One region of the Colwellia sp. KU-HH00111 genome, then DNA from elsewhere that is predicted to be linked to it. Evidence: predicted binding sites of a transcription regulator. Region 1 holds the regulator's gene; the other holds the start of a gene.

The links. The regulator LexA, encoded in region 1, represses DNA repair genes until DNA is damaged. The targets are predictions, from matches to a motif close to TACTGTATNNNNATACAGTA.
Region 2: dinG (ATP-dependent DNA helicase DinG) is a predicted target of LexA. The motif match lies at 1,979-1,998, and genes of this name have one in related genera.

Annotation. Positions count from the first base shown of each region.
Region 1 is NZ_BAABWO010000002.1:343,881-348,328, reverse strand. It holds gene ctaD (cytochrome c oxidase subunit I) at 1-869, opposite strand, end outside; gene coxB (cytochrome c oxidase subunit II) at 873-2,036, opposite strand; gene lexA (transcriptional repressor LexA) at 2,685-3,308, opposite strand; gene ABXG98_RS05780 (tetratricopeptide repeat-containing sulfotransferase family protein) at 3,564-4,448, opposite strand, start outside.
Region 2 is NZ_BAABWO010000011.1:87,587-92,034, forward strand. It holds gene dinG (ATP-dependent DNA helicase DinG) at 1-1,940, opposite strand, end outside; gene ABXG98_RS17165 (DNA polymerase II) at 2,041-4,434, shown strand.

The DNA.
Region 1 (4,448 bases):
TAGCCAAAGAGTTTTTTCCGTGCAAATGCTGGGATGATGGTTGAAACAATACCAAAGGCGGGCAAAATCATGATGTAAACTTCAGGATGACCAAAGAACCAAAAGATATGCTGGAACATGACCGGGTCGCCACCACCTGCAGCATCAAAGAAGCTAGTGCCAAAGTATGTGTCTGTTAACAACATAGTTACCACGCCGGCTAACACTGGCATTACCGCTATCAATAAGTAGGCGGTAATAAAAAAGGTCCAAACAAACAAAGGCATTTTCATGTATGTCATGCCAGGAGCGCGTAAGTTCATAATAGTTACGACAATATTAATCGCGCCCATAATAGACGAAACACCCATAATATGAACAGCAAAAACAAAAAATGCCGTGCTGCCATTAGAATAAGTAGTCGATAGTGGCGCATAAAAGGTCCAACCAAAATTTGGCGCGCCGCTTTCCATAAAGAAAGAAGACAGCAAAATAGCAAAGGCAAATGGTAAAATCCAAAAGCTCCAGTTATTCATCCTTGGTAATGCCATATCTGGTGCACCAATCATCATGGGGATCATCCAGTTAGCAAAACCTGTAAATGCTGGCATGATGGCACCAAATACCATAATTAGGCCATGAACCGTGGTTAACTGATTAAAAAAGTCAGGTTCAACAATTTGTAAACCGGGCTGAAATAACTCAGCACGAATAACCATTGCAAGTGCGCCGCCCGTTAAGAGCATAATAAAAGAGAACCACAAATAAAGTGTTCCTATATCTTTATGGTTAGTGGTGTATAGCCAACGTTTTATTCCGGTCATTTTATGGTCATGATGATCATCGTTATGCGTGTCATCAAGCGATTCATTTATTGTTTCTGTTGTCATTTTTTACTCCTCGCCTGCTGCTTTTACATCTGAACTTTGCACTAAATCGCCGGTATCGTTACCCCAAGCGTTTCGTTCATACGTTACAACTGCTGCGATTTCTTTTAAACTTAATTGCTTACCAAATGGAGGCATCATGCCTTTTCCGTTCAGCACCAGAGAAATATGGTCTGCAACTGAGCCTTGTACGGCAACAGCGCTACCTTTAAGTGCGGGGAATGTCGGTGGTAAACCTAAGCCTGTGGGTTGATGACAAGCGGCACAATGCGCCATATAGGTTGACTCACCTAATTGCATTAACTCGTCTTTGCTCATAGAGGCACTTAATGAGGCCAATTCGGCATCAGCTGCTTGTGCTGTTAATGCATTTTGCTCATTTATCCAAGTGTCATAATCTGCTGCAGACTTAACTTCAACAACAATAGGCATGAAGCCATGATCTTTACCGCACAGTTCAGCACATTGACCTCGATAAATACCAGGTAGGTCAACATTGGTCCACGCTTCATTGATAAAGCCAGGGTTGGCATCTTGTTTAACTGCAAAAGCAGGAACCCACCAAGAGTGAATAACATCATCGGAAGTGATTAAAAAACGAACTTTTTTATTCGCAGGTATCACTAAAGGTCTATCAACTTCTAGTAAGTAGTCTTCGCTCTTTTCGGCACCATTACCAGCAAAACTGCCATTTTGGTTTTCATATTGTTCTCGCGGTGTCGACAATACAGAATAGTATTCAATATCTTGATCAAAATATTTGTAATGCCATTTCCATTGCGAGCCGGTAATTTGGATGGTTACCTCAGAATTATCATTATCTTCCATGCTTATTAAGGTACTAGTTGCAGGTACTGCCATGGCAATCAGAATGACAATAGGAATCGCCGTCCACAATATTTCTACTTTTGTACTCTCGTGAAAATCAGCGGCTTTTGCCCCTTTAGATTTTCGGTGGAATATCATTGACCAAAACATCGCGCCAAAAACGACTATGCCGATAGCAGTGCAAATATAGAGCACCAGCATATGTAAGTCATATACCTCTCGACTAACTGCTGTTACCCCTTTGGTTAAATTTAACTGTGTCTCTGCCCAAGCTGAACTGGAAAACAAACTTGTTAATAACAGCCAAGCTCCCATCAACCAACATTGATTACCTCTATTCACTCAACCTCTCCTCTATCATTGCCTAGTCACACTAAAGAGCAGGAACAGCATCTCTTGTTATTATGCATAGGCCATAAAAAATAGAAAACAGAAAGCAGCAATGTACTACTCACATCATTGAACTGATTATCTGCTAATTTTGTTATTATATTTTTATTAAATTAACTGACGATAATTGCCAATACCTTACAAAACATTGAGCAAGTGATGTCTATATTTATCAAATTAGCGAATTATCGTATTATTGTTGTTATTGCGTTTTTTTCGTTATTTTTTGTACAATTACTGCTTTAGAATTACTCAAAACTTGATCCAGGTCAAACAATTTTTCAGGGTTAAATAGAGAAAAAGCAACAATTTCAATAGAGTAACAACTCTAACTATAAGCCCAACCCCTTGCAGGTATAGGCTATTGTTATGTTAAACATTAATATGAGAAATATTTGTTTTTTTTGCAGGTTTCTAAGCGTTAGTGACTTTTGTCATTTTATGGTAGGTATTTGAATTTTTTCGTTATGATGATATTGGCAATCAGCACAGAGTAAAAATGAGCAAACAATAATTGCCGCCATGATGAGCGTCAATTATTGTTTGAATTAGCTATTTAGCTATATTGCAATTATTCTTTTTAGCCGTTTACCCAGCTAATTACATCCAGTTACCGTTGCGAATAACACCAACAGCAAGACCTTCAATATTAAACTCTTGACAAGAAAGATCGACTTTAATTGGCGAGAAAGCCTCATTTTCTGCATGTAAATAAACAATATTACCCTCTCGTTTAAATCGCTTTACCGTGACATCATTTTCTACTCTGGCAACAATGACTTGTCCGTTTTGTATATCAGTAGTTTGATGAACAGCAAGTAAATCGCCATCTAAAATACCAATATCTTTCATGCTTTCACCATTTACGCGCAGTAAATAGTTAGCACAAGGATGAAACAAATTGCCATCCATTTGGTAATGTTCTTCAACATGTTCTTCTGCCAAGATGGGCTCGCCTGCGGCTACTCGGCCAATTAACGGTAAGCCAGCTTCTTCGATAAATTGTTCCGCTAAACGTATACCCCGAGAGGTACCCGCTAGCATTTCAATATAGCCTTTTTTGGCTAATGCTTTTAAATGCTCTTCGGCAGCATTCGCTGATTTAAAGCCAAAAAAATCTGCAATTTCGGCACGCGTAGGTGGCATACCTGTTTCTTGAATATTCTCTTTAATCAGATCAAAGATCTGTTGCTGGCGATTTGTTAATGGTTTTAGTTCATTCATTGCAGACATAAGCTTTCCTTTCTACTTTTCCATTCTAGGAAAAGTCCTGTATTTATTTACAACTGTCAGTATATACAGTCAAATTACAAACACAAGCTTTTGCTGATAATATTATGATTTTCGCTCTCAATAACGGGCAAAATCACATGACTTTACAGCGATATTTATACAAAAATAGCCCCCATCCTTCAGGTGTTCACTTTGAATGCTGATATTATTAAACTAGGTGTATTTCAATCATGTTTTCCAGAACTTTTATTTGGTGGTGCCAAGCACAGCTTTTAATGGCGTTAAGAATTGCTCAAAGTTCTGCCATTGTTGCGTGGCACTTTTATATATAGGCTGGCGTACTTGTTCGGAACTTGGGGTTTTAATATTACGTTTGGTTTTATGAAAATCTAGACAGGACTGTTCAAATTCAAGGCCACAAAAGTCTAGCATTCTGCGAACTTGTGTGTCTAAATCATCCACTACGTCTTCATGATTAACCGTCAATACGGATCCAGGCAGTACATTATCCCAGTGTGCCATTAATTTTAAATAAGCTTGATAGTAACGACCAATATCTTCTAGGTTATAGCTAAAGTCTTGCCCTTCAGCGAATAGTTGCTTAAAGCCACTAAAACAACAGGCCATAGGTGATCTACGTGCGTCTATCACTTTTGCGTTAGGTAGTATTAAGCGAATCAAACCAATATGTAGAAAATTGTTGGGCATTTTATCAATAAAATACGGCGCTGCTTCTCGATATACTTTTGTCTCGTCAATAAACTGCTGACCAAATCGACTAAAATAATCAGGAGTTATTTCAGCTAAATTTTTTGGGTATTGGTTTTCGACACTATTTTGGTTTCTGCCACTCAATCTTGCCGCTAAACCTAGAATATTATGCAGCTCCATCGTGCCATCAACTTGGCTATGAGATGCTAATATCTGTTCAAGTAAAGTAGATCCTGCTCGTGGTAGGCCAACGATAAAAATAGGATCAGGTGCGCTCAAACCTAAATGCCCTCTTTGATTAAATAACTCATGTGTACAGTATTTCATTTGGGCGGCGACTTGTTGTTCAATTTTACCGATATCAAAGCCGCTTTGCTTATGCTGTATAGCGTTTCCTTGCTGATAAGCTTTGAAAGCTTT
Region 2 (4,448 bases), on a different contig from region 1:
TATTCAGCTTGAGCTTGCTCGACAGGAGAGGTTGGCACTGAAAAAGGCAGTTTAGTAATGATTAAGTTATTTAAGTAGTCACCTGGTAAATCAAGCCCTTCAGAAAAGCTTTGTGTACCAAAAATAATACTTTCCTTGTTATCGTCACAATGTTTTTTATGGGTTTCTATAATGTGTTGGCGTGAATGTTCGCCTTGCACTGCGATCTCAAGTTGGTGTTGGTCTCTGAGCGCTTGCGCGACTTTCTGCATTTGCCAATAAGAAGAAAACAACACTAAACTAGCACTGCCTTGGGCCAAGTAACGAGGCAGTTTACTGATGAGTTCGTCAGTAAACTGTACAGCGCTGGGCTCATGAGTCATATTGGCGACTACTAACTGTGCATTATTTTGATAATCAAAGGGAGAGCAAACTTGCTGGTATTGGCTACCATCATTGTTTTTTAATCCCGCTTGAAAGCGAAAGTGATCAAATGAGTTTAATGCTAATAAGGTGGCCGAGCATAACACAGCACCAGCACATTGACTCCAGAGCTTATCTTCAAGGGTAAAACCCACCTCAATCGGTGAAGCGCATAGCAAATAATCTTGACGGGCACTGCCTTTAGTTGGCGCTTGTTGTTGTAACCATCGTGCCATAGGCGCTGCTTTGTCGCTGTCGGTTTTTGCGTACATATGCCACAGTGCTTGCAGATTTTCTAAGCGCTGCAACATAAAACCGGCTTCAGCTAATACTGGCTCAGCGAGATACATTTGGGTATCACCATCTTTGACAGCTTCAATTAATGCACTGTAGAGTTTATTTAAATGGCTTAACGATTTTTTACTCAATTCATTACAGTCTTCTGCCCAATCTTTTAGCGATTTTGGGATAATGCCATTGTCGAAACGATAAACGGGCTCGTCTGGCTTGTTAGTTTGATAGTTTGCTTGGTTAGCTCGGTTATTATCATGATGATTGGGCGTAAAGTAAACACTGGCATTGTTAGTAACAAAAGTCAGTACTTTCTGCATTTCTATTAGCAAATCTTGAGAGTCATCACTAAGCTTTAACGCAGGAGAAATTGCGCGTTGTGACTTGATTAGCTTTGCCATTTTGTCGCCAGTTTCTCTCAATTTGGTTAGCCAGTCGATAGCCCCACGTAAGGTAATGCTTGCACTTGAGTGATCGCGCGTCACTTTGGGTAAATGATGTGCTTCATCAATCACGTAAAAGGTTTCATCTGGCGTTGATAAAATTCTACCTCCCCCTAATTCAAGATCTGCTAATAGCAAACTATGATTGACCACAAGCACATGAGCTTGCTCCATAGTTTCGCGTGCTTTATGAAAGGGACAATGCTGATGATCAGACAAGGTTTTTAAACAACTATGCTTGTCACTTTGTACTTGAGACCAAATATGGTGGGCAATAGGGCTTTTCCATGAATCTATGTCACCATGCCATGAGCCATCAGTTAATGCTTTATGCATGGCATTTAAGGTACGAATATCATCGGCTTTAGGTTTTTCTGCAAAGGTAAAACCCGCTTGAGGAGAATCAGTAGCGACTGCTTGAGTTAACTTTTGTCTACAAACATAGCGTTGCCTGCCTTTTACTAAGGCAAAGTCGAACGTTAGCCCCGCATTTTTTTTCAGAAAGGGTAAGTCTTTATCTACTAACTGCTCTTGCAGTGCAACGGTAGCCGTTGAAATACATACTTTTTTGTCTTGAGCGAGAGCTAGCGGAATAGCGCCTAAACTATAAGCAAGGGATTTTCCTGTTCCCGTTCCAGCTTCTAAGGTGATTATTTTTCTGTCTTTACTGTACTCACCTGCAAGTGTTTTTGCGATTTCGGCAATGAGTAACGTTTGCTGTTTGCGCGGATTGAAATTAGGTAAGTTTTCGCCAATAGCCTTATATGATTGACGGATCACTTGTTTTAACTTGTCAGTTAACATCTGGCAGCAGTTTCCAAAAGGGATTTAATAAAGTACACTGCTGTATATAATAACAGGTTCTCTGTTTTTCTCCTTATAATTATGTAAAATTTTTACAAATATGCAAACTACCTTGTTACAACCAATCAAAAGTGGTTTTTTGTTAAGCCGCCAAGTACAAGATAATGGCAATCGCTTACAGATAACACTGTGGTTAAAAACAAGTGAGGGGGCTAAAAAACTGGTTATTCATAATGAATTGGCGTTGTTTTTTGTTGAACAAACTCAAGTTAATGCAGCCACACAGTTGTTGCAGCAACAAGGCATAACTCTAGTGAAGCAGCAAGCGTTATCGCTAAAAACGTTTGGTCAAAAGCCGGTGCATGGTTTTTACTTTTCAACGCTTGCGCAGTTTTATCGCGCTCGTGATTGTCTTAAGTCAAAACAAATTAAATGTTATGAAGATGATATTCGTCCTGACGATAGATATTTGATGGAGCGTTTTATAACTGCGGACATTGATTTTGTTGAAGACCAACAGGTTAAATGTAGGAAATCTTCTCAAGAATTAGCGATTCAATTGAGTATGTTATCGCTTGATATTGAATGTTCAATGACAGGCGAACTTTATTCTATCGGTCTTTATGCGAACAACGAATGTGAAATTAAACGCGTATTGATGATAGGAGAGCCTCAAGCGGATGCAGAGCCTTATATTATTTGGCTAGATAATGAGAAACAGCTACTCATTGAGCTTATTAATCAAATTGCAACCATAGATGCCGACATTTTTATTGGTTGGAATGTCATTAATTTTGACTTTCGTTTATTACAAAAACGGATGGACATTCATCAGGTAAAGTTTGCTGTAGGTCGTGATGCTAGTGCTCCAAGATGGCGGACAAATAGTAATAACAGCGAACAACAATTTATTGAAATAGCCGGGCGGGTTGTACTTGATGGTATCGATTTATTGAAAACAGCCACCTACAGTTTTCCTAGTTTTTCTCTCGATAATGTTGCAAAAACGCTATTAGGATTAAGCAAGAAAGTGGTTGATGTTGATAATAGAGTTGCAGAAATAACGACTAATTTTTTACATAATAAACCAGCCTTAGCCGCCTATAATTTAGAAGATTGTCGATTGGTATGGTTAATATTTGAGAAAACACAATTACTAGAATTTGCACAGCTCAGAGCACAGTTAACCGGCCTTGCTATTGATAGAATTGGTGGCTCGGTTGCCGCATTTACCAATCTATACTTACCTAAATTACACCGCAATGGTTACGTGGCACCTAATATGGGCGATGGTCAATCAACGCTAGTTTCTCCTGGTGGCTTTGTTATGGACTCTGTTCCCGGACTTTATAACAATGTTTTAGTGCTGGATTTTAAATCGCTATATCCCAGTATCATTCGCACTTTTAAAATTGATCCTATGGGATTAATTGAAGGAATGCAGCAAGTTGCAGATGATAGCAATACAGAAATGCAAAGCGCTATTAAAGGTTTTGATGGTGCTTATTTCTCAAGAGATAAACACTTTTTACCTGATATTATCACCTCGCTATGGTTAGAGCGCGATAAAGCCAAGCTACAGAAGAATGCAGCCTTGTCGCAAGCGATAAAAATTATAATGAACAGTTTTTATGGCGTTTTAGGCTCTACCGGTTGTCGATTCTTCGATCCGCGCTTATCCGGCGCTATCACTAAACGTAGCCATGAAATATTAAAAACCACTACAGCTTGGATTGAAACCAAAGGTTACCAAGTCATTTATGGCGATACTGATTCTATTTTTGTGCATGTAGGCAATGAGCAATCGGCTATTCAATGTATGACTTTAGGAAAAGAACTACAGGATTTTATCAATAAAAAATGGCAACGTTATATCGCCGATGAATTTCATTTATCTTGTGAATTGGAGATTGAATTTGAAACGCATTTTACAAAGTTTTTTATGCCAGCCATTCGTGGCCAAGAAATGATTAAAGGACAAAAAAATATTGGCACAAAAAAACGGTATGCGGGCATTGTAAATGGCAAGTTATTGTTTAAAGGGTTAGAGACTGTTAGAAGTGATTGGACTGAGTTAAGTAAAAATTTTCAGCAAGAGCTATATCGACTTATTTTCAGTGAACAACCTATTGAAGATTATATTAATTGTATTATCAACGAATTAAGGGCAGGGTTACATGATAGTAAGTTAGTCTATAAGAAAAAGATCAGACGAAAACTAACAGACTACGTAAATACACCGCCCCATATTAAAGCAGCAATAATTGCTAACAATAAGCTTATAAACAAAGGTAAAAAGCCAGAATATCAACATAGAAAAACCATTTTATACGTTATGACACTTGAAGGAGTACAGCCATTAGCGTTTAACGAACACACCCTAGATTATGATTTTTACATTGAGAAACAACTAAAACCAATAGCAAATGATATTTTACCTTTTATTGCTAAGGATTTTGAATCTATTGCAGGCAAACAATTAGGGTTGTTTTGATTGGTTTATTTTTT